DNA from 3 places in the Methylotenera sp. G11 genome. Region 2 is predicted to be linked to each of the others. Evidence: predicted binding sites of a transcription regulator. Region 2 holds the regulator's gene; each other region holds the start of a gene.
What was found. The regulator sigma-54, encoded in region 2, starts transcription at its own class of promoters, with help from an activator protein. The targets are predictions, from matches to a motif close to TGGCACNNTTCCTGCT.

Region 1 (10,437 bases), 120 kb from region 2:
CACGAAGGTTCCATGGCGACCGTTCACGCCAATACGCCGCGTGATGCGCTGACCCGGCTGGAAAACATGTTCGGCATGGCGGGCTTCAACCTGCCGCCGAAAGCCATGCGCGAACAGATCAGTTCGGCGCTGACCGCGGTGGTGCATCTGACCCGGCTGAGTGACGGTAAGCGCAAGATCACGAGTATCCAGGAAATTACCGGTATGGAGGGCGATATTATTACCATGCAGGATATTTTCACATTCGAACAAACCAGCGTTGCAGAAGACGGCACCGTGAATGGCCGCTTCCGGGCGACAGGTATCCGTCCGCGCTTTGTAGAACGCTTGCGTACACACGGGGTTCATGTGCCTGATGAATTGTTCGATCCAACGGTCCTGTTTGAATAGGAGGTTGATGTGGACTTTCTCTATTATCTGTTTGTAGTGCTGGGCTTCTTTGCGGTAGTGCTGTTCCTGGAAGGTGTTTTTCTCACATGGAATGCCTACAAAGGGCCGGAAAAAACACGTATTGCCAAACGGTTGCAGGCAATATCGGCAGCAGGCGGCAGCGGCCAGGCTGCGACATTGGCCAAGCAGCGTCTGCTTGCAAAAACCCCTGAATTGCAAAGCCTGTTGCTGAGCCTGCCGCGGGTACACCTGCTGGATCGGCTATTGCTGCAATCAGGCTCGAACCTTAGCGTGGCGGCTTTCCTGGGCATCAGTATCCTGATGGCGCTGCTTGGCGCAGCGATTGCCGTGTTTCTGGCGATGCCGCTGTTCTTTCTGGTTGTGCTGGCGATAGCGCTCGGATCGTTGCCGTTGATTCTGACGATCAATGCGAAAAATAAACGCATGCGGGTGATTGAAGCGCAGCTGCCTGATGCGCTGGACCTGATGGGGCGCGCCATGAGAGCCGGGCATGCATTCCCGAGCGCTTTGCGTATGGTGGGCAACGAGATGTCCGAGCCGATCGCGTCAGAGTTCAGGCTGGTGTTTGAGGAAATCAACTATGGCATCTCCACACAGGAAGCCTTGACAAACCTGAGTGTGCGCGTGCCGAGCACCGATCTCAGTTATTTTGTGATTGCGGTGCTGATCCAGCATGAAACAGGCGGTAATTTATCCGAACTGCTGAGCAACATCAGCGGGATTATCCGGGAGCGCCTGAAACTGATGGGAACGGTGCGCGTGCTGTCGGCAGAGGGCAAGCTGTCGGCCTGGATACTGACATTGCTGCCTTTCATACTTGGCGCCACTTTGCAGGTGGTTAACCCCGGCTTTTTAAGCGTGCTCTGGACCGACCCGCTGGGTATCAGGTTAAGCCTTGTCGCCCTGGGCATGATGCTGCTGGGTATTTATGCGATGAGCCGCATCATTAAAATCAGGGTGTAAGCAGATTAATGAATTGAGAATAATATGAACAGCATACAAATCATTTATCTAGCATTAATTTTCATTACCGTGTTTGTGGTCGCACTGGTGATCCTGACACAATTCAATACCAAGTCTCTGCAAGACAGGCTGCGGATTGTGAGATCCGGCCGTGATGATCCAGTCGAGATCGACGAGCAGGCCAGGGTTGCTCCATGGGTGGGCAAGATCATTGAACTCACCAAACCGGTAGCCCAGCTTTCAGTGCCTAAAGAAGGGTGGGAGACTTCCCAGCTGCGCATCCGTTTCATGAATGCCGGCTACCGCAATGAAACGGCGCCGATGGTCTATTTCCTGGCAAAAACGCTGCTTACCTTTGCGCTGCCGCTGATGGTCATCCTTTACGTTACGATCAGCGGGATCAACCTTAAGGCGAATCTGTTGCTGCTGTTCATTGTTACCGCTGCCGGATTGGGCTATTTCCTGCCGAATGTGTTCCTGGAGCGTCGCATCGCTTATCGGAAACGTGAAATCCTCGACAGCTTTCCGGATGCCATGGACCTGATTATCGTCTGCGTAGAATCAGGCCTGGGTCTGGATGCTGCGCTGGCAAGGGTCAGCGAGGAAATGCACATGATCAGCCCGACACTGGGTGAAGAGCTGCATCTGATCAACCTTGAACTGCGTGCAGGCAGCTCGCGTGAAAGGGCGTTACGCAACCTTGCACTGAGAACCGGGGTTGAGGATATTGACACGCTGGTGGCGATGCTGGTGCAGTCAGACCGTTTCGGTACCAGTATCGCACAGGCTTTGCGGGTACATGCGGAGAATCTGCGCACCAAACGCCGCCTGCGGGCAGAAGAGGCGGCTGCCAAGATTGCATTGAAGCTGCTGTTCCCGCTGATATTCTTTATATTCCCATCAATGCTGCTGGTACTGTTAGGGCCGGCGCTCATCAGCATACATCGCATCATGCTGCCGGCATTGGCGGGTCAGTAGACGTAGTTGTTAAGTTTGGAGGTTTCAAATGAACGCTAAACATAAAATCTTACCGGCAGTGTGCTGCATCGCATTGATGACGAGCTGCGCGTCTAACCAGAGTACCAGTGCCGTGCCGTGGACAATCAAGTCAACCGCGGTGACCAGAAGCAGCGGCGACAAACCTGAAGCCATGTACCAGCTGGGCCGTTACTACCAGGGGCAGAACCGCTTTGATGAAGCGATCAATGCTTATATGAAAGCGCTGAATGCAGATGCCGGCTTCGTGGAGGCACGCAATGGCCTGGGCGTCGTTTACTCAAGACAGGGCAAGTACCGCGAGGCGATCGAGGCATTCCGCCTCGCGATCAAACAGGCACCCAAGGCTGCGCATTTATACAGCAATATGGGCTATGCCTATTACCTGCAAGGCCAGTATGCCGAGTCGGTAAAAGCGTTGCAGCAGGCAACGGCGCTTGACCCAAATAACCAGCGTGCGCTGAATAACCTGGGTCAGGCTTATGCCAAGGCCGGCAATACTACGCAGGCCGCACTGGCTTTTTCTGAAGCCATCAGCGTAGAGAAAACCACTCAACAAGCAGCCGAGGCCGCCGTGCCCGTGCCTGCCCCAAGCGCGCCGCCCAGCGTGACCTATATTGCAGCGGCTGCAACTCCAGCTCCAGCCGCTGATTCCAGTGCCGTCTCAACCGCAGCTGCACCGCAGGATGTGCAGGTACTGGCAATCCCCAAAGACCGGGGCGTTATCCGCACAGCCGATACGGCGCCGCTGGTGGTGCCTGCAATAGAGAGCCGGGCAAAACTGGTGCAATTGGCACCGCATGTATCAGAGCTGCAGATCAGTCCGCAAAGTGCCGAAACAGTGCAGGTCGCAGCCGTCGAGGCTGAGCAGAACATGCAGCAGATACGCCTTGAAGTGGCAAACGGAAACGGCGTGAACGGTGCGGCCGGTAAAGTCAGCAGGTTCCTGCGCGAACAGGGGTATATGGCAACGCGATTGACCAATAAAAAGCCATACCGGACGCTGACGACACAGATCCATTATCGCCCTGGCTATGAGGCGCAGGCGCTGTTGCTGCAATCCAAACTGCTGGATGCGCCCAAACTTGTTGAGCGCCGTGATATTCGTGCCAATGTGAACGTCAGGGTCGTGCTGGGCAGGGATATGGTGACGCAGCTTGCCCATTATGAATCCCGGACAAAAGCAACGCAGCTCGCCCTGCATGCTTCAGAAGGCAACACAGGTGCCGTGCAGCAGCTTTTTTAGCAGTAAAAATGTAGCGCTTAAATTTTTTAACAAAAGGGAGTAAATAATATGTCTGATGTGAATCACGTTATTGAACCGGCAAGATTCGGTATCTGGATCGCTGTAACGTTTGTCGTTGCAGTGCTGGCGCTCATTTTGTCTTTAGTGGCCGTTAGCCGGACAAATACATTGACCACCATTACCCAGGGCGAAGTCCTGCTGCTTAACAAAAAAATAGGGGGTACGCAGCCCGAAGCAGCGCCGCCTGCCGAAGCAGAGGCTGCGGCACAGTAAATATTGACGGCCAATATCGATATTGAATATTGATAGTCAATATCGATAACAGGTATTGTTTTAATATCATCCGGCAACAGCCGCATGCGCGCTGTTGCCGGATTACTGTCGTTTAGATTCGAGAAAAAGCGATGCATGGATACAAGCCGCCGCAGACCATATTGGCGCCTTGTTATCAAGAAGCGGGCGCGGGATTCAGCCATGACGGTTGAGCCGGGGCGCGCCACAAAAGCATGTAGTAGGCTACAATCCCGATATGCTTGATCTTTTCCATTTCACATCCGCTGAAATTTCAATATTGCTGCTTTCATTAAAAGTGGCCTTGTTTTGCGTGGCGCTGATCCTGATTCCGGCGACCGCTGTCGCATGGCTGCTCGCGCGAAAATCCTTCTTCGGTAAATCCTTGCTGGATAGCCTGGTGCACCTGCCACTGGTTCTGCCGCCGGTCGTGCCGGGGTTCCTGCTGTTATTGCTGCTGGGTAACCAGGGTCTGATCGGCAGGTACCTGCATGAGTATTTTGGCATCAGCCTGGCGTTTACGTGGATGGGCGCGGTCGTCGCCTCTGCCATGATGGCGTTTCCGCTGATGGTGCGCTCGGTGAGGCAGGCGATCTCGCAGGTAGACAAGGGGCTGGAGATTGCAGCCCAGTCCCTGGGGGCGCATCCGCTCAGGGTGTTTTTCACCATTACCCTGCCGTTATCCATGTCCGGCATTATTACGGGTTTGATATTGGCTTTCAGCCGCAGTATGGGTGAATTTGGCGCAACCATTACCTTTGTCGGCAATATCGAGAATGAAACACGCACGCTGCCACTGGCGATTTACAGCTACACACAGGTGCCGGATGGCGACCTGCCGGCTTTGCGCCTGGTCATATTAAGCGTTTTACTGGCGCTGGGTGCGCTGATGGTGAGTGACAGGCTGGAGCGTAAAGCCAACCTGCAGATCGGGCGCGGGCATGATTGAGGTACGGCATGATTGAAGTGCAGGCGCGGCTTGAACGGCCGAATTTCGAGCTGGATGTCTCGCTGCAGCTGGAACATCGCGTGACCGCTATTTTCGGGCCGTCGGGTTCAGGTAAAAGCACCTTGCTGAATATCATTGCCGGCATCATCAGACCAGATAGCGGGCGTGTCGTGATCAATGGCGAATGCCTGTTCGACAGCCGGACACATATCAATCAACCCGTACATGCACGCAGGATAGGGCTGGTATTCCAGGATGGGCGCCTGTTTCCGCACCTGAATGTTGAGCAGAACCTGCGTTATGCCTTGAATTTTATCCCTGCCAGCCGGCAGCAGTTTGATTTCGGGCACATTGTGCAGCTGCTTGAAATCGGCGCCTTGCTGCAGCAGCGCCCACATCAGTTATCCGGCGGCGAGAAGCAAAGGGTGGCGTTAGGACGTGCGCTCCTGAGCTCGCCCAGGCTGCTGATGCTGGATGAGCCGCTGGCATCGCTGGACGACAGGCTGAAGAACCAGATCCTGCCTTTCTTGAAATTAATTGCTGATGAAATCAATATTCCGATGATCTACATCAGCCATTCCAAAAAGGAAATCATGCAGATTACGGATAATTTCATTCATATCCTGAACGGCAAGGCTAAAAGTTGAATGCGCTTTTTGGTTTTACCAGGCTGCGTATATAGCCCGTAAGTGACATGTCGATCAGTTCATTCACGGGCAGTTTGCCAAACCCGCTATCCGGATTGTTCGCGTAATTGTTGGGGGTGTGATGTATCAGGGCATCCGGGTCAATCTGCCGTGTGCTGCTGTCATATCCGACCAGGTTTCTTGAAGTGTAGCCCGCCGGTATTTTTGCAAAGGTGAGCCCCTGCGCCGCTTTTTCCCTGATATTCCAGATGCCGAAATCCGGGCTGCATGATGGACCGGATAAATGTTCCTGCATCAGCTCCCTGTCCATTAAATACATGCCCTGATATGGTTTGCGTAAGTTTACGAAATAATAATGATCCGAGATCCTGACTTTCGGCAGCTGCCAGAAGGGGATCTTCTTGGTAACGTCGCTGCTGTATGGTGTATCTTCTTCTGATTTGTACTCAAACCTCAGGAAAGATGGAAGGAGCCCATGTGGCCTGAGCGTTTCCCGTGCCTGCATCCAGTATGCAATATTGCCGGGGTGAATGCACATGTCATCTTCAAGATACATAAAGTGCGTAATGCCCTCGTCCTGACGGAACTTCTCCCTGAAAATATCGAGATGGCACCACGTGAGCAGATAAGGGTGCCCCAGCAGTTCAGGAACAAGAATTTCTGCTTCGAGCTGTTGGTCAAGGCTCGCCATGATTTTCTGGTGATGGCCTTCATCCTTGGTGTTGGTGGTAATGAATACTTGAACCTGGTTCGCCAGGCTGGAGAAATGGCGTGAGATTGCGGATAGGTATTTGAGCCGCGCCTCAACGTAATAAAATGTTACCGCTATGATCAGTTTGTCGATTTTCATCTGTGGATTTTAATTTGAGGTTTGTTCGGGAACCAGGTTCAGGCTTGATGGACCATTGACGCCATATGTGCTGACACGAGCTTAACGACCCGGTGCGGCGGGCAGCGATAAATAAAGTGTTTCAACCTTATCTCTGGCCCAGGGCGTTTTACGCAGGAATTTCAGGCTTGATCTGATGCTGGGGTCATTCCTGAAACAGTTCACAGGGATACGTTCGGCTAAGCCGTTCCATCCGTAGTGGTCAAGCAATGCAGTCAGTATTGCCTCCAGAGTCTTGCCGTGCAAAGGGTTATTGTGCTGTGTTATGGCTTCGGTCGTCATTTGTGTAGTCTTCAGTCTGTTCCAGACCGGTTGCAACGCTCTGGCATAACCACAATTGTAACGCGTATTTGTAAAATCTACTTCCACGGAATCTCAAGCGGCTGAACGCCAATATCATGCGCCCAGAAAGCAGACTCCTGCTCCATGGAGATTTGGAGTGTGCCACCCCTGATTTCGTTCTTGGGGTTGATGGCTATCTCTACCGTCAGCTCACCATTTGCCGGAATATCCGCCGGCAGGCCTTTTTGTTTATTCCATTCCGATACCGGTTTGCCCGAAGCATCCAGAAAGCGCCATGCAATGTGTATCGGCTTGCCCACGTCTGATAACGCTGATATTGGCAGCAGGCCATGATGATTGATTTTGAAGTCTACAATCGACTTTCCGTCGCGTACGCTCCTGCCGTCATAGCGATAACTGATTCCACGGATTTCGTCAGCGCTGTATGCGCGGTCAGTTCTAGTGACCCTGGCGGCCTTTTGCGGGGCATTGATCTTGTAGACTGACAGGATGGTTTCTCCGTCGACCTGCTTGCGGTAGAAAAGCGTGTGGTTTTCAGGGGGCGTTGTGAGCCCCATGCTCCTGGATTGCCGGTAATTGGTGAGCCGGTATGACGGCGTAGCCTCGGCAGGCAGGATCGCGACACGGTTCCTGTCTTTGCGGTTCAGGATCAGTAATGTGGTTTCCAGCGGGGTCTGGCTGTCTGCGCTTATCGTAATGACTGGGCTGTTGTCGTTGTCGAGGATGAATTGCAGCGCTTCTCTATTGGCAAGCCCCCAGTAATCCAGTTCAAACTTGTTTTTCCAGTCGCTCCCGGCCAGAAAGTTGAAATAAACATTCTGCAAGGGGTGGGATGCCCACATCCAGTAGCCATTATAAGCGCCACATAACAACAGCACTGCCCAGAGCAAGTTTTGTATTTTCCGGTTTTCCTTGAATAGGCCGAATATGGTCACGGCGCCTTTTGTCGCAATCAGTATGAAGGCCGGGTAGACGAAATACATCTGCCTCCAGCCATCATAGAGTACTGAAGATAAGGCAATGACCGCGGCTATCGGTATCATCAGTAATGCAAGGTTTACCAGGTCGAACATTTCCCTTTCATTTGACCAGAGGCCGAGTTTGTTAGACCAGGCCTGCCTGATGGTGCTGAATGCGCCAACCCCCATCAGCGCCGTGAACAAAGGCGGTGTCGTTATTAGGATCCACACCGGGATGTAATGCCACGGCAGCTTGCTTGCTTGATGGATTTCCCCCATATACAGAACCAGGCCATCCCAACGGAACTTGGCCATATTGCTGAAAGCGAGCAGGAAATTCCCGGCCAGGTCATCCCAAAGAAAAGGAAACATGAGAACAGTAAAAGCGCAGCAGGCGCCTGCAAATGCTGCCGCACACCGGAAGCCGGTGCCGGTGGCCGTTTCACGCCTGAGCACCCGGATCACCAACAGGCCTATGGTACATAACACCATCATCACGCCCATGATTCTCACATCGATCGCAAAAGCGCAGAAGAAGCCATGCATGACCGCGCTGGAGAAGCCTGGCCTGGACAAGAAAATGATCATGGTATAAATGGCGACCGCTATCGAGGCCATGAATACAATATCTTTCGAGTTGTAGAACGATTCCGCGAAGATCCTTGGCGACAATACCAGCATGCCTACTGCCAGCAGGCCGAACCGGTAATCCTTGTACAGATGCCGTGCGCTTGCATAAACCGCCACCGCGCCAATAAACGCGGCCAGGAATGTAGCCAGATGCCTGAAAATATAAATATCTTCAGAGTCCTTCAGTTTCAAAAGCAGCTCAAGCGCAGCTACCGGTACTTCAAAAGCGACACCGTAGTCTTTATCCTGCCAGCTGTGCAGTTCTGGGATATTTTTTGCGCTATCGCCCGTGATGAGGGAAGGGGCGACTTTTTCGACGATATATTTGAGGTTGACCATGCCGTTCGTCCTGGAAACCGGCTCATCCCATGACACGCCATAGTCTGAATGGATCACCAAACCCAGTATGAAGTATGCCGCGAATAACAGCAGCACCAGCGCAGGCCTGCTTATGGCAGGCACCGGCAACCTTGGCATGAAAATTCTTTTAATCGTATTTTTCATCAGAGTCTTATTTTTCTTGAGAGCCCTTGTCTTGACTACTGGCGAGCTTCACCAAAATGAGCGGGATGCCGCGGCAACCCATGATATTGATCAGTATAGTTTGGCACGTGATGGACAGGCAATCTCAACACGCACCCATCTTATGGGCACCGACACTTGTGAATGGCATAGATCATGCTTGGCACTATGTAAATTAATCACAATATGCAAAGGCCTATATGCTGAAAATTGCCAAACCCTTCTTGTTGATACTTGCAGGCATCGTTTTTCTGTCTCCCGCTACTGTGATGGCCATTGATGAGATACAGGCGCAGCTGGTGAATACGCTGTGGGTGGTGATTGCCGGTGCCATGGTGTTCTTGATGCAGGCCGGGTTTGCCATGCTGGAAACCGGCATGGTGCGGGCCAAGAATGCAGTGAATGTCATGATGAAAAACTATATCGATTTATGTGTAGGTACGCTGCTGTTCTGGCTGATGGGCTATGGGCTGATGTTCGGCGATAATCCCAGTGGATTTTACGGCACCAGCCTGTTCGGGCTGTCTTCAGCTCCCCATTGGGATTACACGCTGATTTTCTTCCAGATCATGTTCGCAGCCACTGCCGCTACCATAGTGAGCGGCGCCATGGCGGAGCGCACCAACTATATTGCCTACCTGATCGGCACCTGCGGTATCACGGCGATTATCTATCCTGTTTTCGGCAGCTGGGCGTGGAACGAGCACGGCTGGTTAAAGCAAATGGGCTTTATTGATTTTGCCGGCTCTACCGTGGTGCATTCCGTTGGCGGCTGGTGTGCATTGGCAGCCGTTATCTTGCTGGGGCCAAGGCTGGGAAGGTTCGGCGAAAAAGGTGAGGCGCGCCAGGTGCCTGGCCATAACCTGAGTTTCATTGCCATAGGCGGGTTCCTGTTATGGTTCGGCTGGTTTGGCTTTAATGGCGGCAGTACCCTGGCTGCCGGCACCGATCTCGGCCATATTCTGTTGAATACGCACATGGCTGGTGCAGCCGGGGCTGTTGGCGCACTGCTGGTCTGTTTCATCACCCGTCAGCCTGCGCTGCTTACCGGTACGGTAAACGGCAGCATTGCCGGGTTGGTCGCGATCACCGCAGGCTGCGCTAGCATGCAGGTGCCTTATGCGATATTAACCGGCGCAATCGGCGGTGGGTTGAGCGTGATGGGTACGATATGGCTGGAGAAAATGCGTCTGGATGATGTAGTTGGCGCGGTGTCTGTACACGGCATTTGCGGTGTGTGGGGCACTTTGGCCGCAGGGCTGTTCCTGACCGGAAATATGTATGACACGCATCAGATTCTGGTGCAGCTGGCCGGTATTGGTGCAGCATTCGCATGGGTGTTCTTTAGTGCACTGCTCATGTATTTTTCAATCTCACGGGTATTTGGCCTGCGTGTAAGCACCATGCATGAGCAGCGTGGCCTGGATATTACCGAGCATGGCGAGATCGGCTACCCTGAGTTCGGCAAGGATGTTGTATACAGCAGCGAAAGCCTTAAAGGCCTGAGCAAGATCTGATGCATGGGATTAAAGATATGGAGCGGGCAACACTATGGAATTGACGTTAAGACGGCGCGCCATCTACACGGGGATGCGCCCATATTTTGATGATGAGGCTTTGTTGAATGCAAT
Region 2 (10,437 bases):
GCCGATCAACTCGCCCTGCTCATCCTTGATATCGTAAAAACTTGCATCTTCGTGCCACACCGGCGCATCAGAACGGCTCACATGAATGCCGAAAATGGTTTCCACGACCTTGAACAAACCTGCCAGCACTTTATGCTCAGGAAAATACTGCTTCACTTCCTGGTCTGAAAACGCATATTTATCTTCACGCAGCTTCTCGGAAACATAGGACACATCCCAGGCTTGCATGTCAGTGATGCCAAGTTTGGCAGCGTATTCATCCAGCTCTATTTTATCCCGCAGCGCAAACGGCTTCGCCCTGGCGGCCAGGTCCTTGAGGAAAGACTCCACATGCTGCGCCGAGTCAGCCATTTTTGTCGCGATGGAAAGCTCTGCATAGTTATCAAAGCCGAGCAATTGTGCAGCTTCGTGCCGCAACTTGAGTATCTGCGCAATGACAGGCGTGTTATCCCACTCCGGTTTTGCGAACTCGGAAGCCCGGGTAGCGTAGGCACGGTAAAGCGTTTCACGTAATTCACGGTTATCTGCATATTGCAGTACCGGCAAATAGGACGGGAAATGCAAGGTGAATTTCCAGCCGGTCTTATCTTCCGCTTTTGCCGCATCGGCAGCGGCCTGCAGCACATCCTGTGGTATACCTTGCAAGGTTTTTGCGTCGTGTACGTACAAAGCATAATCATTGGTGGCATCCAGCACGTTTTCCTCGAATTTGGAGGAAAGTTTGGACAGCTCTTCCTGAATCTCCTTGAAACGCGCTTTCTGGCCGGCTGGCAACTCCGCACCGCCCAGACGGAAATCGCGCAATTCATTCTCAACGATTTTTTTCTGCGCCACCGTCAGCGTTTCAAACGCCTGGCTATTGCGCAAAGTGCGGAATTTGGCGTACAGGCGCTCATCCTGCCCCAGGTCCGCGTAAAAGTCCGTGAGTTTCGACAGGTTCTCATTGTAGGCCTCACGCAGCTCCGGGCTGTTCACGACCGCATTGATATGACCGACCTGCGACCATGCACGCGACAGGCGTTCTTCCATATCTTCCAGCTTGCTGGCGAAGTTATCCCAGGTCACGGCACCGTCACCCACGCTGCCATCAGCCGTGGCAAGCGCTTCGACTGTTTTTCTGGCATCTGCCAGCAGGCTGTCGATCGCCGGGGAAACATGCTCGGCTTTTACCTCATTGAATTTGGGTAAACCTGCAAAATGCAGAAGCGGATTATTTTCTGATTGTGAAATAGACACTGCGCGGAATCTTTCTGTTTAAAAACAAATGGGTCAAAGGTCTGGTGGGTTAAACGTCTAGTTGATTAAACGCAAGGTGAGCGGGTAACGGTAATACTCACCTTTACTGCTTGATATGGCGGCAATAATGCAGAAAACAATATTGAATACCCAAATCAGCCCCAATAATAAAAATCCGACCAATATGAAAACCAGCACATAAGCTGCAAACTGCGCCAGCAGCAGCGTGATCTGGAAGTTCAGGGCTTCTTTGGCCTGCGCTGCAATGTATTCACTGTCATTTTTCTTCAATAGCCACACCACTAATGACGGGATGAACGAAAACAATATGCCGCCCAGGTGGGTAATCGTCACAATGTTTTTATCGTCGTTGCTGGGCACAGTAATTTCAGTGGACATGTTTAAACCTTTTAAAGTCTGCAGTTAATAGCGAATGATGGGTTCAGCAAGCCGCAACGGCCATGAACCAGCTGCTATAAAGCCAGTGGTTAGTTGAGATTGATTTTATTGACTACAAGTTCAATTTTGTCAGAATCCGTCAAGCCAAGCACCTTGCGCGCCTGTCCGGACAGCTCGCTCAACTGGCTATGCAGAACCTGCTGCTTGATGCTTAGCACATGTGACGGGTGCATGGAGAACTGGCGCAAGCCCATTCCCAGCAACAGCTTGGTCAGCTTGGCATCACCCGCCATTTCACCGCATACGGAAACGGCTTTGCCCTGCTTTGCACCTGCTTTGATCGTCATGGAGATCAGCTTCAGCACTGATGGATGCATAGGGTTATACAGATGTGCTACAGCATCATCGGTACGGTCTATCGCCAATGTATATTGAATCAGGTCGTTAGTACCGATGGACAGGAAATCCAGCTCGTCGGCAAAAGCTTCGGCATTGATCGCCGCAGCCGGGATTTCGATCATGCCGCCAAGCTCGACGTTTTCATCGAACGGGATGTTTTCCTTACGCAGGCTTGCCTTGGCACGTTCAAGAAATACTTTCGTCTGGCGCAATTCCGAAAGCATGCACAGCATCGGGATCAGGATCTTGATTTTTCCGTAATGAGATGCCCGCAGCAATGCACGCAGCTGGGTATGGAAAATCTGCGGCTCGGACAGGCACAGGCGGATCGCCCGCAGCCCCAGTGCCGGGTTGGGTGAGTTCACCACCGTATCGGCATTCATCTGCTTATCCGCCCCCAGGTCCAGGGTGCGGATAGTGACTGGCGCGCCTTTCATGGCTTCTGCCACTGATTTATAAGCCTCGAACTGCTCTTCTTCATTCGGCATATCATGCCGGTTCATGAACAGGAACTCGGTACGGTACAGCCCGATGCCGGTCGCGCCGGAAGCCTTGACCGCTGCCACGTCTTCCGGCAGTTCGATATTGGCCATCAGCTCTATGGCCGTGCCGTCTATGGTCAGCGCTTTGGTGGTTTTGATGCGTTGCAGCTTTTGCTGCTCAAGTTCCCACTGTTCCTGCTTTAATTTGTACTCATCCAGAATCTCTTTGGATGGATTAACGATGACAACGCCCAGGTCACCATCAACAATGATGAGTTCACCATCATTGATCAGGTCACGCGCACGCTGCAACGCGACAATAGAAGGGATATTGAGGCTGCGTGCCAGGATCGCCGTATGCGAGGTTGCGCCGCCCACATCCGTGATGAACGCCGCGAACTGGTGCTGCTTGAATTGAATGGCATCCGCAGGGGAAACATCATGCGCAACCAGGATCAGTTTACGCTCCTGATGCAAGGCGCTGTTCTGCTGCTCGGTACTGAGCTGCGCCTGATGGCCAAGCAGCACCTTGATGATACGCTCAACAACCTGAATGACATCCTGCTTGCGTTCACGCAGGTAGCTGTCTTCAATCTGCTCGAACTGGTCGACAATGTCGTCCATCTGCAGCTTGATGGCCCACTCGGCATTGCATTGTTCATTCCTGATGATATTTTTAGGCACTTCAGACAGTGACTTGTCTTCCAGCATCAGCAAGTGTGTACCGATGAACGCAGCCAGCTCTGCCGGCGCATTCTTGCGCAGGCTGCCCTTGATCTGCGCCAGATCCTGCTTAACGGTGGTGATTGCGTTGCTGAAACGCTTTACTTCATCGTCAATCAAATGTTTGGGCAGCTGGTAATGCACCACTTCCAGCAATGCATTGGAAAGCAGGTGCGCATGGCCGATCGCAATGCCGCTGGAAACGCCTACACCATGAATACTGAAACTGGTCATTCGCCTTCGCCGAAGTAATTTTCAATCAACGCCGTCAATGCCTCGATCGCCTCAGCTTCATCGGCACCGCTGGCCTCCAGGGTAACAATCGCGCCTTTTGCCGCCGCCAGCATCATCACGCCCATGATGCTCTTGGCATTGACGCGGCGCCCATTGCGCTCAATCCACACCTCACTGGCAAACTTGCTGGCAGTTTGCGTGAGCTTGGTCGAGGCGCGGGCATGCAGACCCAGTTTGTTAATAATTTCCAGTTGCTTGCTAATCATATCAATCTGAATCCTGTTATTTAACGGAGCCTTGCTCGAAGCGCTCACAGCTTTCACGGTCAAACGCCACGACGCCTTCACGGCCTCCGCTCAAGGCTTTATCAACCAGCACCGGCAAAGGCTCCTGCCGATAGTTCATGACCCTGACCAGCATGGGCAGATTCACGCCAGCCACGCCTTCAACTACTCCCGGCTGCAGTATTTTAGTCACGATATTGCAAGGGGTGGCGCCATACATATCAGACAATACAAGCACGCCATCGCCGCTATTCACGCTCGCAACCAGTTCCATCGCCTTCGGAACGACACTGCCGGGGTCATCTTTACTGCTGACCGCGAGCGAGGCTATCTGCGGAGGGGTCTTGCCCAACATGTGGTTTGCACACTCCAGCAGGCTATCACCGAGCGTACCATGCGTAATCATTAAAATACCGATCATTGTTTATAAGTACCTAAATTTTATGGGCATCCCAATCCTGGGGACATCGCCAGGAAGAATCGGAAAACGCCCGGTTTGCTTTACTATTTGAGCTCCCGGTGCCTGGTCAGTACTTTCTGCTGCGACTGAAAATACTGGCTTAGCTGCTCGACCATGTAAACCGAGCGATGCTGGCCGCCGGTACATCCGATGGCGACGGTCAGGTAACCGCGGTTATCCATAATAAAACACGGCAGCCATTTTTCGACAAAAGCACGGATATCCGAAAGCATCTCCTGCACTGAATCATGCACTTCCAGATAAGCCTTGATCTGCTCGTCCTTACCCGTCAGCTCACGCAGGTTCGGGTCGTAATGCGGGTTAGGCAGGCAGCGCACATCGAATACGAAATCGGCATCCAGCGGTATGCCATGCTTGAACCCAAACGAAGTAAACAGCAAGGTCAGCCCCGCATGCTCGCTGGACACGACATCCTTGACCCAGCCGCGCAAGGTATTGGCACTCAGGTTGCTGGTATCAATCACATGCCCCAGGCTGCCGAGATTGCCCAGCAGTTCCCGCTCATAAGCAATACTCTCAGCCAGCGTAGTCGTATCTTTGCTTAACGGATGCTTGCGCCGTGTCTCACTGAATCGCTTTACCAGCGTTTCCACGTTAGACTCCAGATACAAAACGCGTGTGTCGACATTCTGCGATTTCAGCAGGGCGATATTATCCGGCAGCGATTCAATCGCGGCACTCCGACTGTCGATACTGATCGCGACCAGATGATGATGCACGGTCGTGAGGTGGTCTGACAGGCTGGGCAGCATGGTTGCCGGCAGGTTGTCGATACAGTAATAACCGCTATCTTCAAGCGCACGCAATGCGATACTCTTACCTGAGCCGGAAAGACCCGTCACAATGATCAGTTGCTTCATGTTATTAACTTAAAGTCGCTATCTGTTTTTTTTCATTTCACGCTGCTGGCGCTGGGTAAATTGCTTGGTTGCATTAATACCGCGCAATAATAACACGTGGTTGCGGATTGCAACTTCTACCAGTACCGCAATGTTGCGCCCGGCCGCGATCGGAATCTGCACCTTAGGCACTTTGACGCCCAGCACCTCTTCGTGCAGGGTTTTGATATTCAGCCTGTCAAGCAGCTGCGGTGCCAGTTTATCTGCCATTTCCAGCTGGATAATCAGGTCAAGCGGCTTGGTCGGCTTGACTGAATTATCGCCAAAGATGGCGCGGATATTCAGGATACCCAGGCCGCGCACCTCCAGAAAGTCCTGCAGCAAAGCCGGGCAGCGCCCTTCAACCCGCTCAGGTGAAATCCGGAAGAAATCTACGACGTCATCTGCAACCAGGCGATGCCCGCGTGAAATAAGCTCCAGAGCGAGCTCACTTTTACCGATAGCCGCCTCACCTTTAATCAGCGCACCAAAACCCTGCACCTCCATGAATACGCCATGCAGGCTGACAGATTCTGCCACTGCCTGCGCCAGGTAATGGCTCAGGAAATCCATCAGCGCAGGGCTGCGTAAAGTGGAGGTAAACAAGGGCGCGGCGTGCGCATCGGCAGCCGCCATAAGTGATTCCGGCACTTTTTCGCCGTTGGCAACGATCACGGCCGCCAGGTCGGTTGAGTACAGGTTCTCGATTGCACGTACTGCCTCGGTGGTCGGCAAGCTGCGTAAATAATCCATCTCGGCACAGCCCAGCACCTGGACACGGTTAGGATGCACGAAATTAAGATGGCCGATGAGTGCCAGTGATGGTTTTGTGACGGTTTCGCTAGTGAGAGTATTTGACCCGCCGTTCAGCCCTGCGATCCAATTGAGTTTGAGCTTGCGGCGGGTTTGTTTGAATAGCTCAGCGACGTTTATTTGAGCCATAAATGATGATTAAAACAAGACGTTAATTATTCAACATTCTGATGCTTAACGGCACCATTCGCTTTGTGGTGATCTGAATTCTTCTCTTTATGCCTCAACACCTGGCGGTCAAGTTTGTCAGTCAGCATATCAATTGCGCTGTACATATTCTCATCCTGACATTCCGCGTGTAAATCATTACCAGGAACATGCAGTGTAGCTTCTACCTTTTGGGCGAGCTTTTCAACACTCATGGTCACTTTGACATCGATCACATGATCAAAGTGATTACTAACTTTAGCCAGTTTGCTTGTAAGATAATCGCGCAATGCTGGGGTTATTTCTAAATGGTGACCAGTTAATTGTAAATTCATGACTTGCTCCTTTTGAAAATATTCTCAGGGCCTGAGCCGATCTGCTGAACCCGGAACCCATCGAACAATTTCAGTTTACTACGTTCATTTGCTTCTGTGGGATTGAAACAAAGAATTTTTTTATTTACGCTTTGAAGCGGTAAATTTATAGCGATTTTCTTAAACTGGCAGGCGCGATATTCAGTGATTCACGGTATTTCGCAATGGTACGGCGCGCCACCACGATACCCTGCTTTGCGAGCAAATCAGTGATCTGGTTATCGGAGTAAGGCTTTTTAGGATTTTCCTGTTCGACCAGTTTCCTGATCAGCGCACGAATCGCCGTGGCTGAACAGGTGCCGCCGCTGTCGGTCGCGACCGAGCTGCCGAAAAAATATTTAAGCTCGAAGATGCCGCGTGGCGTGAGCATGTATTTATTCGTCGTTACGCGGGAAATCGTCGACTCATGCAAACCCAGCTCATCCGCGATTTCGCGCAGCACCAGGGGCTTCATCGCCACCTCGCCATACTCCAGGAAATTACGCTGGCGGTCGACAATGGCCTGCGAAACACGCAGGATGGTTGAAAAGCGCTGCTGGATATTTTTGATCATCCATTTTGCTTCCTGCATCTGGCTTTGCAGGTACTGGCTGGAGCTATCGCGGTTACGTTTCAATATGCCGGCATAGAGCTGGTTGATCCTGAGCTTGGGAATCACGCTCTCATTCAGGCTCGCAATCCAGATGCCTTTGACTTTTTTCACGACCACTTCATGCTGGATATAATGCTCGGAACCGATGTGGCTGAAATCGGCTCCAGGCCTCGGATTCAGGCTGGTGATGACCAGCTGCACCTGCTTCAGCGTCTGTTCGTCACAGCCCAGCTCTTTACGCAGTTTGGCAAAATCGCGCGCGCCCAATGCCGGCAGGTGCTTTTCTGCCACCAGGCGCGCCAACGCCAGGTGCGGCGTATTTTCAGGCAAGGCATCAAGCTGCAGCAGCAGGCATTCGCTTAAATTGCGTGCACCGACACCCGCCGGATCAAGGTGCTGGATATGGCGCAGCGCCGTTTGCAGTTCCAGCGCGTCGATCTCCAGCTCCAGCGGCATTTCTTCTACGATCTCTTCCAAGGATTGTTCCAGGTAGCCATCATCATTGATGCTATCCACCAGCAGCAAGGTCAGCGTCTGGTCACGATCCGACAGCGGCATCAGCTTCAGCTGCGATAACAGGTGTTCGCGCAGGCTGATCTGCAATGTATCCTGCTGCTTGAAATCGCTGTCGTCATCCGCCGGCATATTATTCTCATCCCAGCGGCTACCATTGGAAAACACGTCAAATTCTTCATCGAATTCAGCAGAAAATGTATCGGAGAAATCTGCAGCACCCGGCTCGAAGTCGGAGGCTTCATCAAACTGCCCCGCTTCCGTAGTGCCGGACTCGCTGACGCCGGGCTGGAAGTCCTGGCCATTGAAACCGGCATCAAAATCACCTGCATCCGCATTGCCGGCAGCATCCTGCGCTGAAGCTGTCTGGCTGTCTGCGCCATTATTCAATGGCGAATCTTCCGCAGCCTGGTCTACAGGGTTGCCGTACTCGTCTTCGCTATCGTCACCACGCTCCAGCAGCGGGTTGGTTTGCATCAGAACGTCGATTTCCTGATTCAGCTCCAGCGTCGAAAGCTGCAACAGGCGAATGGCCTGCTGCAGTTGTGGTGTAAGGGATAAATTCTGGGAGAATTTGAGTTGTAAACCTTGCTTCATAAACGAAAATCTTTACCCAGATAAACTTCCCTGACGCTTTCACTTGCCACAATCTCGCTCGGGATACCGGAAGCGAACACATGCCCCTGATTGACGATATAAGCGCGATCGCAGATACCCAGGGTCTCACGCACGTTGTGGTCGGTGATTAATACGCCGATATTGCGTGAGCTCAAAAAACGGACAATCTGCTGAATATCAATCACCGCAATCGGGTCAATACCGGCAAACGGCTCATCCAGCAACACAAAGCTGGGGTCGGAAGCCAGGCAGCGTGCAATCTCCACACGGCGCCGTTCACCGCCGGACAGGCTGATCGCGATACTGTCACGGATATGCGTGATATGCAGCTCTTCCAGAAGTGATTCGAGCCTCTCCTGCATTGCTTCTTCAGAAATTTCCTGTAACTGCAGAATCGCCATGATGTTTTCAGACACGGTCAGCTTGCGGAAAATAGAGGCTTCCTGCGGCAGGTAGGACAAGCCCATTCTTGCACGCATATGAATAGGCATGCGGCTTAAATCCACGCCGTCCAGCAAAATCCTGCCTTCATCCAGGGGCACCAGCCCTACCATCATATAAAAGCTGGTGGTTTTGCCGGCACCGTTAGGCCCCAGCAGCCCGATCACTTCTCCGCTTTTTATCGTCAAAGAAATATCCTGCACCACGGTACGTGCCTTATAAGACTTGCGCAGATTCTCTACAACGAGTTCACTCATCACATGCTCTCTTTTATTTAAGCTGGGGGCTGACTTCTAAATTACGGCTCAAACGCATGTTTTTTACCGCCGGCGTCGCTGCACTGCCGTCTATCGAACTGACCTTGGCGCCAGGCTCCGCTGGTTTAGCAGGCGCAATGGTTTTTTTACCTTTAGGCTGGATAATGGCACGCACACGGCCGCCGGTACCGCCTGGCGTGCCAGCCTGTGAACCGCCGCCAATCACTTCTGCATATTCTGCATTGGCGTCATACATGATGTAATCGCCATGCACGATATCGGCACCGCGCTTGACCCAGGCCTTGGTGTAAAGCTGCACTTTATCCATGCGCCCATCGTATTCGATACGCTGCGCGCTGCCTTCCATATATTCGTTTTTACCTTCCATTTTCTGCTTGAAAGTGGTCGGGTTACCTAAAGACGTGCTGTGCTGGAACCCCTGGCTATCCTCACGCACGATCAGTTTATCTGCATGGATCACCAGCGTGCCCTGCGTCAGGATCACATTACCGCTGTAAGTACTGATCTGCTTGGAATCATCGACCTTGACGGTATCTGCTTCCAGGTCGATAGGTTTATCCCGGTCGGCCGCTTCAGCCATGGCGCGGCCTGACATACCTGACAATGACAGGCTCAGTACCGCGATTCCTATCATTAAATCTGGCCTTACTGAAAAATACGGCTTATTCATAGTGTCTCCGAATGCGCACATTGTTAGTGTTGGATTTATCCTGTTTAAGGGTTTTCTGCCCTGTATTCAACGGCTTGTTTTCACCGTTATGGTTTTTTTCCTGCTTGCCGGCCGCTGTTTTCTTGCCCGCATTGTCTGTTTGTGTCGATGTTGCCGCGCCCTTATCCATGACTGGCCTTTCATAATGCGCACGCACTTTATGCAGCAAAGTCACGGTATGCTGTTTCTTTTCATAAATCATGCCTGTCGCATAAATCACGGTTTTGGGAGCCTGCCGGATAACGACCGGCCGGTCTGTCGTCACCAATTCATCATTGGGCCTGATATTGAGGTAATCCGTTTCAACCGTCATTTCCCCTTTACCGGCATATGCCTGGCGCGTTACTTTCACATTATCAAGCAACTTGATTTCTTCACCATCGGTCGACACAAAACCGCGCAGCCCCTGCACCTCGGTGTATGGTTTGCCTATCGCGAACTGCGTATAGCGCGGCCGCTGCAGCTCTGTCGTATCATTGTCCGGGAAGTGCCGCATTTCCACCGCCGCCAGTTTGTAGCGCAGGTCGCCATTAATATCAGTCTGCGTAGTCACAAAATTGCTCATGATATAGTCAGGGTCATGGCGGCTACTGCCATCGAGCCTGGGTGCCGGCGGCTGCACTGACCGATTGATCCAGAACGTCAGCAACGCTAGCAGCATCAGCAATGCCAATGGAAATGTGATCGCAGCCTTGGTACCGAAATGCATCGTTATGCACCCGCTTCAATACAGCTGCGCATGTTGCAAAGGCACGCTACAAAACAACATTTTGAAAAAATCACTGGCATTGACATCTGCTTAACCTAATTGCTGATGTTTGCCTGTGTCAGGAATT
Region 3 (10,437 bases), 650 kb from region 2:
AGTCTTCATTCACTATCTGGCTGGGCTCTATCTTAATCGCATAATGCGACCAGTATCCTATTACTTCATCTTTGCTGTTAAATTTGGGCACTGGTGAAGGCTTATCTGAGCCTACACCCGCTAATAGCCAACTGCTACTTCCTTGCATGGGAGTCAAATCAACTTTGGTAATCGCATTCAGTGGGGCGGCCTCATCGCCATCGGTAAAAAAAATAATCTGGGTAGGTTCCGGCATCAATAGCAGTACACTTGTCGCGTTCAGCAAAGCCAAACGCAGGTGACTACTTCCCCGCCAAGCCATACGCCACTCGATGTGACTTAATGTGTCATCCAGAATGTCAAAGTTCGAACAAACTTCGATCGGGATATATAGCGGTACAATTTCTGCGTTGGAAAATAAGGCGATACTGACTTTAGTACCGCATGACAGGTCTTTAATCGTGCTCCTCAAGAGCTGTAAGGTGTAATTTAACCTGCTGACAGATACGTTATTAAATTGCATGTCTTCCACATTCATGCTTTGCGTGATATCCACCACAAACATGTAATGCCGAAAGTCTCTGGGTAAATCTACTTTGGGATTCCATATGGCTATGGCCAGCCCTATCAGGGCCAGCCATAAATATGTACCGTTACTTACCAAACGTAAGTGCAGTGGGCTCATTAAAATTCTGCGATCAAAATTAAGCTCTATTGAAGGTTGATCGCAGAACGTAAACAGCCGCCTTACCGAAACCATAGCTGGTGATCAGAATACTGGCAAATAAGTAAAACTTAAACCATTCTGGCGGCGGTATTGTTGGGCTATCCAATCCGGGGAAGACAGCCATCAATAGAAACAAGCTGGAGTTGGTAAATGCCCCCACAACCATTGCCCAACGCACATGCCAAGGCAATGGCACTTTGGTTGCATATACCCCTAGAATCAGTGCCGTCATTAACAGAAAATCAATATGTGCCTGCAATAAACGTGTGAACTTGCCAGCAAAGATCGACTGGAGCGGTTCTACCCCAAAATTCAAACCGACCATGCACCAGGCTAATAACAACGCCATGAGTAACCACAGTGCGGCACCGCGAATCAGAACAACATTTCCAGCATACTTTCGGTCTTCTTGTAACATGCATCCTCCTTATTTATCTAATAAAAAAACATCCGTTAGATTAACAAGAATGATTTTAAAAACTTGTTCAAAAAGGCTGTAATAATTGACTTAAACGGTGTTCTGTCGATTTACACAAGCAATGCAATGCGGCTAATATGGCTGGTGTCGAACAATTAGGAATAATTGAATGGGACAGCAAGACTTGAATTCAGAACAGCTTAATCGACCACTTCGACTTTCAACAGAGGATATTCCTGCCTGGTGCAGACAGGAATGGTTGCGTGAGGTCATCGGACGCGAGTATGCGAATGTCGATATAACGCCACCTCGAAGCGAGAGGCTGTTCAATGAAATGGCTATCTATTCGGGTAAGCTGATGCGTTTGTCTGTCATTCATTCAAATAGCATTACTATTACGCGACTGCCTAAAGAACCCAGTCTGATTAGCCAAGATGCCTATTTTGGCGTGATTCTGCTTGCAGGAGAATATCTGCTTGAACAAAACAACCGTGAAGTATTCTTAAAACCTGGTGACATGACGATCTATGATGCAACACGTCCACATCGTATCCATTGCCCTGAGAGCTTCTCTAAACTCATCATATCGATCCCCAGAAAGCTTATGCGGGAAAGACTTGCTGGCGTAGAACACTGCACCGCTTTACATATTAAAAGCGAACAAGGCGCGGGGAGCATTGCCTCACACTTCATTCAATCAATGGCCAGGGAAGCGGACAGAATCTCGCGTAATACATTTGATGCCTTGTCTGAGAATTCTTTAGATTTATTTACTTTAGCACTCAATGGCATTCGACCACAAAGTCACAATCTATCAAGAAGTCGCTCTCTTTCTTTATTCAGAGTAAAAGAGTTTATAGAGCGCAACATTACCAACCCTTTGTTAGATACAGCTGCAATTGAGTCTGGTACAGGATTGTCAGCAAGATATATCAATGAATTACTTCAATACGAAGGTACATCTCTCATGCGCTACGTTTGGAATTCCAGGTTAACGCATTGTCACAAAGAACTATCCAGCCCAGATTGTTTTCCAAACAGAATATCTGATGTTGCACTGCAATGGGGATTTAATGACTTCTCGCATTTTAGCCGGGCATACAAGAAAAAATACGGCATGAGTCCAAGAGATGCTAGAAACCATTAAGCGCTGCGACTGAAGCGCAGCTAATTGACTAGAAATCTTAAGATAGCTGCAACCGGAAATGGCCTAATTACAGGCTAGAAATGAAAAATCCCTTGAGGCATTGTAATTTCCAAGGGATTTTTCTTTTTCTTACTGCTTAGTCTTGGCAGGCTTGATTTATTTATATCAAAAGCATTCAGGCTCAATCATCCGCCATCGAGTTGATTTTATGAATGCTCAGGTCCGCACCGTCAAACTCTTCTTCCGCACTCAGGCGAATGCCGACTATCTTTTTAAGCGTGCCATACACAATAAAGCTGCCAGTAACCGCAACTGCAACCCCCAACCCGGTGCCGATGAGCTGTGACATCAAACTCACGCCGCCCAGCCCGCCCAGCGATTTTGCGCCAAAAATACCGGCGGCGATACCGCCCCATGCACCGCACAGCCCGTGCAAAGGCCAGACACCGAGTACATCATCGATTTTCCAGCGGTTCTGGGTCAAGGTAAATGTAAGCACGAATATCACGCCAGCCACAGCCCCGGTCACCAGAGCACCCAGCGGATGCATGATATCGGAGCCGGCACAGACAGCAACCAGGCCTGCCAACGGTCCATTGTGTACAAATCCGGGGTCGTTCTTACCCAGCACCAGTGCCGCCAAAGTACCGCCGACCAGCGCCATGAGTGAATTGACCGCAACCAGCCCGGAAATCCCCTGGATAGACTGCGCGGACATCACATTGAAACCGAACCAGCCTACGGTCAGTATCCATGCACCCAAAGCCAGAAACGGAATATTTGAAGGCGGATAGGCATGCAGGCGACCATCCTTGCTGTAACGGCCACGACGTGCGCCAAGCAGCACAACGGCGACAACGGCAATCCAGCCCCCCATCGCATGCACGACCACCGAGCCGGCAAAATCACGGAACGGTGCACCGAAAGTAAGTTTCAGCCAATCCTGGATGCCATAATGGCCGCTCCATGCAATACCTTCAAAGAATGGGTACACCAACCCCACCAGTATGAAAGTTGCAGCCATTTGCGGGTTGAATTTTGCACGCTCCGCAATACCACCGGAGATAATTGCCGGAATTGCCGCCGCAAAAGTAAGTAAAAAGAAAAACTTAACCAGCTCGACGCCATTTTTAGCCGCCAGCACATCTGCACCGCTGAAAAAACTGATGCCGTGGGCAATGCTGTAACCGATAAAAAAATAAGCGATTGTCGATACGGAAAAATCCACCATGATTTTCACCAGCGCATTGGTCTGGTTTTTCTTACGCACAGTGCCGACTTCCAAAAATGCAAAGCCGGCATGCATTGCCAGCACCATAATGGCACCAAGCAATACAAATAGCACATCATTTGCTGTTACTAACGCTTCCATTTATATGTCACCTCTTAACATTTAAGCCGATGAATACAAGCAAAGAATAAGCCAAAAGTTAACCTTTTGTTTTATATGGATATTAGTATTACACAAAACATGGCAACGCACCGAGAAAGTGCATGCAAGGATGCAATGCACTTTATTTGTGCAAACCTGAATTTATGCAAATTGGAACTGGTACAAATTTGACGTACATACCGGAAGGTGCATTTTTAATCAGGGCCAAATGATGCGATCAGCAGTAAAAAGCGGCTAACTCAAACCCCGCAATTACAGCAGCATGCTGCCGGAACCATCTTTGAGCACCATGCTTGCAGCATCCGGGTTACCCGACCAGAAATGATAAAACTCCCTGACCACAACCAGGAACAGCCTTCTGTTCTGCTTGATGGTGAATAACGGCAAAGTCAGGTCAACAGCGGTTCTGTACATGGCACCGCTCTTTTCCGGCGCACTTCTTAAACGGATCAGGATGATCTTTGCCAGCTTGACCCGGGTATCCACCAGTGCCTGCTCTGCGCCCTCCTGGCGCAAAGCCTGTGTGTAAGCCTTTAACGGCCAGTTTTCAGAAGTGTCGAACTTTTCGGTTTCCAGACTATCCGTCAATGCTTTCAATGAAACGAAATCCGGCTTCCAATCAACGGGCGGAACCTCAAAGCCGGGGTTCTTGTTGAGCGCGGCAATCGCCTTGATGTCTTTCAGCCAGAACGGGTAAAACTCGCGTGCAGCGGTAAGATTCTCATGCCAGTGATCTGCCGGAACGGATTCCATTATATTTTCAATGGCGACCCGATACGCAGCGCCATCAAGCGCCAGGTCCTGCAGGCTGACACTCAGCTTATCCAAAAACAATGAACGCTTATGCAGCAGGGAACTTGTTGCCCCTTTTGATTGCAGCAATTTCAAATAGGCATTGATTGCTTCTTTTTCACGGATCATATTCATTGATTATTATTTCGATTCAACAACCAGGAAAACCATTATTCAGAAAGGATACTGGTTTGCACTTGCAATTTAATTATAGAAATTTGTTTATTATGTGTATTGGATCGTCAGTTTTTAGAACTGCCGTCGATTTTTCTATAAGTATTATATATAAAAACCCAGCGCTAGTTTTATATATGCAACACATAATCACACTATCAGCAAAAATCAGATACAGATGGATTCCATACTTATATTTTTAAGGTTTTACCAGTAAGATGCCGCCAGCTGGGTAGAATGGACACGTGCCCTCAATACTGATCGGCAATCCAAATTTTTTACCGGAATTTTATTACCAGGGTTTTTTATGGAAATAGCATTAATCGTGATATTACTAGCCATTGCATGGTTCTGGATTGACAGCCTTGACAAGCGCGAAAGGGCAATCCTGCTGGGGGGAGAACTCGCTTCCAGATTCAACCTGCAACTACTTGATGAGTCAGTGGTCTGCAGCCGCATATGGTTAGGACGCAACCGTAAAGGTCATATGCAGCTGCTGCGCACTTATGAGTTCGATGTAAGCGCCAGCGGCGATGACCGCCTGCACTGCCACCTGATGCTGCTGGGCAACCAACTAGGCTCCTGGCATATCCCGCCTTACCTGCAACCTGTAAATTAAGCCGCCTGCCAGATGTATATCGGTCGCTTTGCCCCCTCACCTACCGGTCCGCTGCATTTTGGCTCTCTGGTAGCCGCAGTTGCCAGCTATTGCGATGCCAGGAAAAACGGGGGACGATGGCTGCTGCGTATGGAAGACCTGGATAAACCACGCACCGCCAAAGGTGCTGCGGAAACTATCCTGCGCCAGCTGGAAGCCTTTGCATTCGAGTGGGATGGACCTGTGCTGTATCAAAGCATGCGCGACCGTTTCTATAACGAGGCGCTTGAAGCATTAAAGGCCAAGCAGCTGATCTACCCTTGCACCTGTACCCGTAAAGAGATCAACGATTCAAGCACCAGCTTTGGTATTGAAGGGGTCATTTATCCGGGAACCTGCCTGCAGAACCCGATCAAGCACGATGCGGCAATTGCCTGGCGCATTAGAACCGATGCTGTCAATATCCGCTTCCAGGATGCGGTTCAAGGCGAGGTCAGCCAATCCTTGAATACAGATATCGGTGATTTTATTCTAAAGCGCGCAGATGGCTTGTTTGCTTACCAGCTGGCAGTCGTCGTGGACGATGCCGCACAAGGCATCACGCATATAGTGCGCGGCGCCGACCTGCTGGATTCTACGCCGCGCCAGATTTACCTGCAGCAAATGCTGAATTTCACCACCCCTTGTTATGCGCATGTGCCTGTTGCCTGCAACAATGCCGGCGAGAAACTCAGCAAACAGACGCTAGCCTCGCCCCTGGATATCGCCAACACTTCATTGCATTTAATCCGGGCACTGGATTTTCTTGGCCAGACACCGCCGGCAGCTTTAATACATGAAGATAAAAGCACTGTCTGGCAATGGGCTTTCAGCCATTGGCAGCTTTCCAAAGTCCCGGCCTTGAAAACACTTAAACTTGATGCAGCCTGAGCCGACTCCAACCCAGCCCGTCAAACATGGATCCGCACGGATGTTGATGATTTATCAGTATTTCTTATCGTAACTTTCCGACATACTACTTAAGTTGTATTTGATAACCATTCTCATTTGCATTATCATGGATGCAACTTAACATCCGCTCTCAGGACCCGTAATGAAAACGACGCAAGCCAGGCTATCACTCAATCAGAATGCATCCGCATTTCCATATGAAAACTCAAGGCTGAAATCAGCGATTCAGCTTGCAATCCTCGGGCTTGGCCTGGCAGCCGGTGCGTCACACGGCACGGCATATGCCGAAGCACCAGCTAAAAATGCCATCGAATTGAAAGAAGTTGAAGTGGTCGGAAAAGCGGAAAGCGACACAAAACCGGTCAAGGGCTACAACGCAAAAAGCAGCCGCTCCGCCACCAAGACCGATACCGATTTAAAAGATACGCCTCAGTCGGTCACTGTAGTCACGCAGGATGTAATGAAAGACCAATCCATCCAGAGCATCAGCGAAGCTGTGCGTTATGTGCCGGGTGTTACCGCGTCGCAGGGTGAAGGCAACCGCGATGCCTTGAACTTCCGTGGTGCAGGCGTGACCACAGGTGACTTTTATCTGGATGGTGTTCGCGATGATATTCAAACTTACCGTGACTTGTACAACACTGACCGCATCGAAGTGCTGAGAGGCTCCAATGCGATGATTTTCGGCCGCGGCGGTTCCGGTGGCGTGATCAACCGCGTGAGCAAGGAAGCTGGCTGGGATCCGGTACGCGAGCTGTCGCTCACCTATGGCGCTTATGACCAGAAACGTGCCACCATCGATGTTGGTAATGGTATTAACGATGTTGCGGCATTCCGCCTGAACACAGTCTACGAGGATGCCAACAGTTATCGTGACGGGGTTAACCTGGAGCGTTACGGCATCACACCTACCTTGACCATCAAGCCTACCGATAGCACCAAGATTGTATTGAGTGCCGAGTACTTCATGGATAAAAGAATTGGTGACCGCGGCATGCCGTCTATCGGCACCGGTTTGAAAAACCGCGCCTATGATATTGGCGACCACAGCACTTTCTTTGGCAGCGCAAGACTCAGCCCCAACGAAACGGAAACAAAAGCATTCAATGCCTTGATCGAACATGCTTTCGATAACGGCCTGACTGTACGCAACCGCACCCGCTATGCAGATTACGACAAGTTTTACCAGAACGTATATGCAAGGGGCGCGGTAAAAGCAGACGGTACCGTAGATTTAGGCGCATACCATGAAGGAACCGACCGCCAGAACCTGATCAACCAGACCGACCTCACTTACAACCTGAAAGCCGGAGGTTTTGAACACCGGCTGCTCGCGGGCATGGAACTCGGCAGGCAGGACACCAAGAACTTCAGGCTCTCCCCTAACGGCTCCAACGACAATCTCCCCGGCGCAACAGGTAACGTAAATGCAGAAGACCCGGCATTTACCGGCACATTAAACCTTAACAATTTAAGGATCCACCGGAAAAGTGAAGCAAACATCACGGCTTTCTACCTGCAAGACCAGATCATCCTGTCACCCAAATGGGAAATGGTGCTGGGCGTCAGGCATGACAAATTCGAACTTGACTATACCGACTTGCCAACAACTGCCGACCCGACCAGGAATGTCAAGTTAAGCGTAACGGATAACAAAGTTTCACCACGTGCAGGTCTGATATACAAACCGATGGAAAACCTGTCGCTGTATGCCAGCTATAGCCAATCTTTCGTACCGCGTGCGGGGGATCAGCTAACCGGCTTGAGCGCCAGCACGACCAGCCTGTCGCCTGAAAAATTCACCAACCATGAAATCGGCGCCAAGTTCGATGTCAATCCTGACCTGGCCCTGACCGCGGCCATCTACAAACTTGTGCGCGAGAATATCGCCGCAGCGTCAGACATCCCTGGGCAGACCATCCTGGTTGACGGTCAGGAAACCAAAGGCCTCGAATTAGGCATTTCAGGCAAGCTGACTGACAAATGGAGCATATTTGGCGGCTACGCTTACCAGCACGGCGAAATCACCAAAGACCAGAACATCAGCGGCAGCCAGTACACCAGCGGCACCGACCTGGGACAAACCCCGAAACATACATTCTCATTGTGGAATCGCTACGACTTCAACGAGGTCTGGGGCGCTGCAATCGGTATGGTAAGCCGCTCAGACATGTACGCACTGACACCGACCACGACGACCAGCACCTTGCTGCCGGGCTACACCCGCTTTGATGCAGCCGTTTATGGCAAATTCAGCAAAAACCTGCGCTTGCAGGTTAATCTGGAAAACCTGACCAACAAAGAGTATGCCTTGAGCGCACACAACAATAACAACATCGTGCCCGGTGCCCCGCTCACAGGCCGTGCAACACTGATCTACAATTTCTAAACGACGGGTTGAAACCAGCCTGACCAGCCCCGGCAAACCTTGCCGGGGCTTTTTTATTGACGAATGCAGATATAAAGAAGGCGCCACCATCTAAAAATGCATGCTATGTTAAAATCACGGCATGGATAAAGCTAATGACACTCTCAACCGTTTTCTATTTGAAAACACGCCGGTTCGCGGCAACATCGTGAACCTGACCAATACCTTTCAGCTCGCACTGAACAAACAGCATCTGCCGGCCGGCCTGAAACGCGCGCTGGGCGAACTCATGGCCGCAAGCGCCCTGCTGACTGCCACACTGAAGATGAATGGCTCTTTAGTCTTGCAGATTCAAAGCACGGGCAAGCTGAAATTACTGGTTGTAGAATGCACTTCCGACTTTGGCATTCGCGCCACAGCAAAATGGAACGGCGACATCGGCGACGAGCAGAACCTGTTTGACCTGATCGAGCATGGCCAGTTTGTGATCACCCTGGACCCCAAAGACGGCGGGCAGACTTACCAGGGTATCGTCCCGATCGAAAGCAGTGACATCAGCACCATTCTTGAAAATTACATGCTGCGCTCCGAACAGATCGACACCAGGATCTGGTTATGCTGCGACGGCAACTCCGCTGCAGGCATGCTGCTGCAGAAACTGCCTGAAGTCATGAACCAGGTAACGCAAAGCGAAGAATCCATTGCACATGACCTCGATGCATGGAACCGCGTTGGCCACCTGGCAGACACGGTGACTGATGATGAGCTGCTGCACCTGCCGACAGAAACCCTTCTGCACCGCTTATTCCATGAAGAAGACGTAAGGCTGTTTGAGGCGAGCAACACAAAATTCTTTTGCAGCTGCACCAGGTCCAGCGTTGCCAACATGCTACGCATGCTGGGCAATGATGAAATTACCGGTATTCTTGAGGAACAAGGCAAGATCGAAGTGAACTGTGACTTCTGCAATACGCACTACCAGTTCGATAAAGTGGATGCGGCGCAATTAATGGTGAGCGATGTTGCTGCGCAAGGCAGCAAAGAAGTACATTAAATACGATACAAGAGACTGATCAAACGCTCTATTTGCAGATATACGGCAAATACTCGGGCGCAATATCCGTCTTATTGGCGCCCATAACCGTCATTTGTTCCGGCGCTTTTGCGTTGCCGCAAACCCAGGTCACCGGAACAATGGGCGAGTCCTCAATCACGGCCGGGCGCATTGATAGCGTTTTGCCTTTGATTATCGGATGAGCCTTGTTACCGAAAGTCATATGAATTGCACCATTTTCCACAAGCACGCCGCTGACATAATTATTCACAATCTTATTATGCGCAGGCAGGCCTGCCGCTTCATTATCGGCCAGTAAGGTTTTTTCCAGCTTCCAGCTCGCCGCAACCGGTGCTTTTGCAATATCGGCCAGCGGCATTGCGGTCACGACCTGTTCTTTGACGATGCGCGCCATGCCTGAAGGAATGGCGATGGTTGCCAGAATGGCAAGAATCGCTATGACAACCATCATTTCGATCGCAGTGAATCCGGTTATATTTTTACCGAAAGCATCGCCAGGCCATTCTGGCTGATGGCGCATATAGGCACTTAACCGCTTCTGCATAAAGTCAACCTGCATTACAGCACCTGGCGTTTGCGCTCAAACAGGCAGACGGCTGCCGCAGCACCTGCATTAAGGGATTCTACGGAATGATCCGCCATCGGAATCGTGATGGCTTTCGTCGCCGCTGCAATGGTCTGCTTGCGCAGGCCGGCGCCCTCATTACCGATGACAAAAGCGGTGGGCTGGGTCAAGTCCTGCGCATAGACAGACTCGCCTGTCATTGTCGCTGCATAACTGTCGCCCCGGAAATTTCCTAGTTCCGCAATCAAGT

Region 1: GQ51_RS07795 (ammonium transporter) is a predicted target of sigma-54. The motif match lies at 8,952-8,967, and genes of this name have one in related genera.
Region 3: GQ51_RS04045 (ammonium transporter) is a predicted target of sigma-54. The motif match lies at 3,682-3,697, and genes of this name have one in related genera.

What each region holds. Positions count from the first base shown of each region.
Region 1 is NZ_JUHH01000001.1:1,679,837-1,690,273, reverse strand. It holds gene GQ51_RS07845 (CpaF family protein) at 1-390, shown strand, start outside; gene GQ51_RS07840 (type II secretion system F family protein) at 400-1,374, shown strand; gene GQ51_RS07835 (type II secretion system F family protein) at 1,399-2,352, shown strand; gene GQ51_RS07830 (LytR C-terminal domain-containing protein) at 2,381-3,616, shown strand; gene GQ51_RS07825 (hypothetical protein) at 3,665-3,889, shown strand; gene modB (molybdate ABC transporter permease subunit) at 4,146-4,856, shown strand; gene GQ51_RS07815 (molybdenum ABC transporter ATP-binding protein) at 4,865-5,503, shown strand; gene GQ51_RS07810 (hypothetical protein) at 5,493-6,353, opposite strand; gene GQ51_RS07805 (VF530 family DNA-binding protein) at 6,435-6,674, opposite strand; gene GQ51_RS07800 (ArnT family glycosyltransferase) at 6,752-8,788, opposite strand; gene GQ51_RS07795 (ammonium transporter) at 9,007-10,323, shown strand; gene GQ51_RS07790 (hypothetical protein) at 10,358-10,437, shown strand, end outside.
Region 2 is NZ_JUHH01000001.1:1,560,126-1,570,562, forward strand. It holds gene GQ51_RS07175 (M3 family metallopeptidase) at 1-1,236, opposite strand, end outside; gene GQ51_RS07180 (DUF4870 domain-containing protein) at 1,294-1,635, opposite strand; gene ptsP (phosphoenolpyruvate--protein phosphotransferase) at 1,725-3,473, opposite strand; gene GQ51_RS07190 (HPr family phosphocarrier protein) at 3,470-3,739, opposite strand; gene GQ51_RS07195 (PTS sugar transporter subunit IIA) at 3,756-4,178, opposite strand; gene rapZ (RNase adapter RapZ) at 4,262-5,098, opposite strand; gene hprK (HPr(Ser) kinase/phosphatase) at 5,117-6,058, opposite strand; gene hpf (ribosome hibernation-promoting factor, HPF/YfiA family) at 6,085-6,411, opposite strand; gene GQ51_RS07215 (RNA polymerase factor sigma-54) at 6,557-8,152, opposite strand; gene lptB (LPS export ABC transporter ATP-binding protein) at 8,149-8,871, opposite strand; gene lptA (lipopolysaccharide transport periplasmic protein LptA) at 8,885-9,526, opposite strand; gene lptC (LPS export ABC transporter periplasmic protein LptC) at 9,555-10,310, opposite strand; gene GQ51_RS07235 (KdsC family phosphatase) at 10,406-10,437, opposite strand, start outside.
Region 3 is NZ_JUHH01000001.1:906,661-917,097, forward strand. It holds gene GQ51_RS04030 (vWA domain-containing protein) at 1-664, opposite strand, end outside; gene GQ51_RS04035 (hypothetical protein) at 684-1,124, opposite strand; gene GQ51_RS04040 (helix-turn-helix domain-containing protein) at 1,294-2,271, shown strand; gene GQ51_RS04045 (ammonium transporter) at 2,453-3,643, opposite strand; gene GQ51_RS04050 (hypothetical protein) at 3,917-4,591, opposite strand; gene GQ51_RS04055 (DUF3301 domain-containing protein) at 4,938-5,249, shown strand; gene gluQRS (tRNA glutamyl-Q(34) synthetase GluQRS) at 5,262-6,158, shown strand; gene GQ51_RS04065 (TonB-dependent receptor) at 6,322-8,568, shown strand; gene hslO (Hsp33 family molecular chaperone HslO) at 8,690-9,601, shown strand; gene GQ51_RS04075 (pilin) at 9,630-10,181, opposite strand; gene GQ51_RS04080 (TrmH family RNA methyltransferase) at 10,181-10,437, opposite strand, start outside.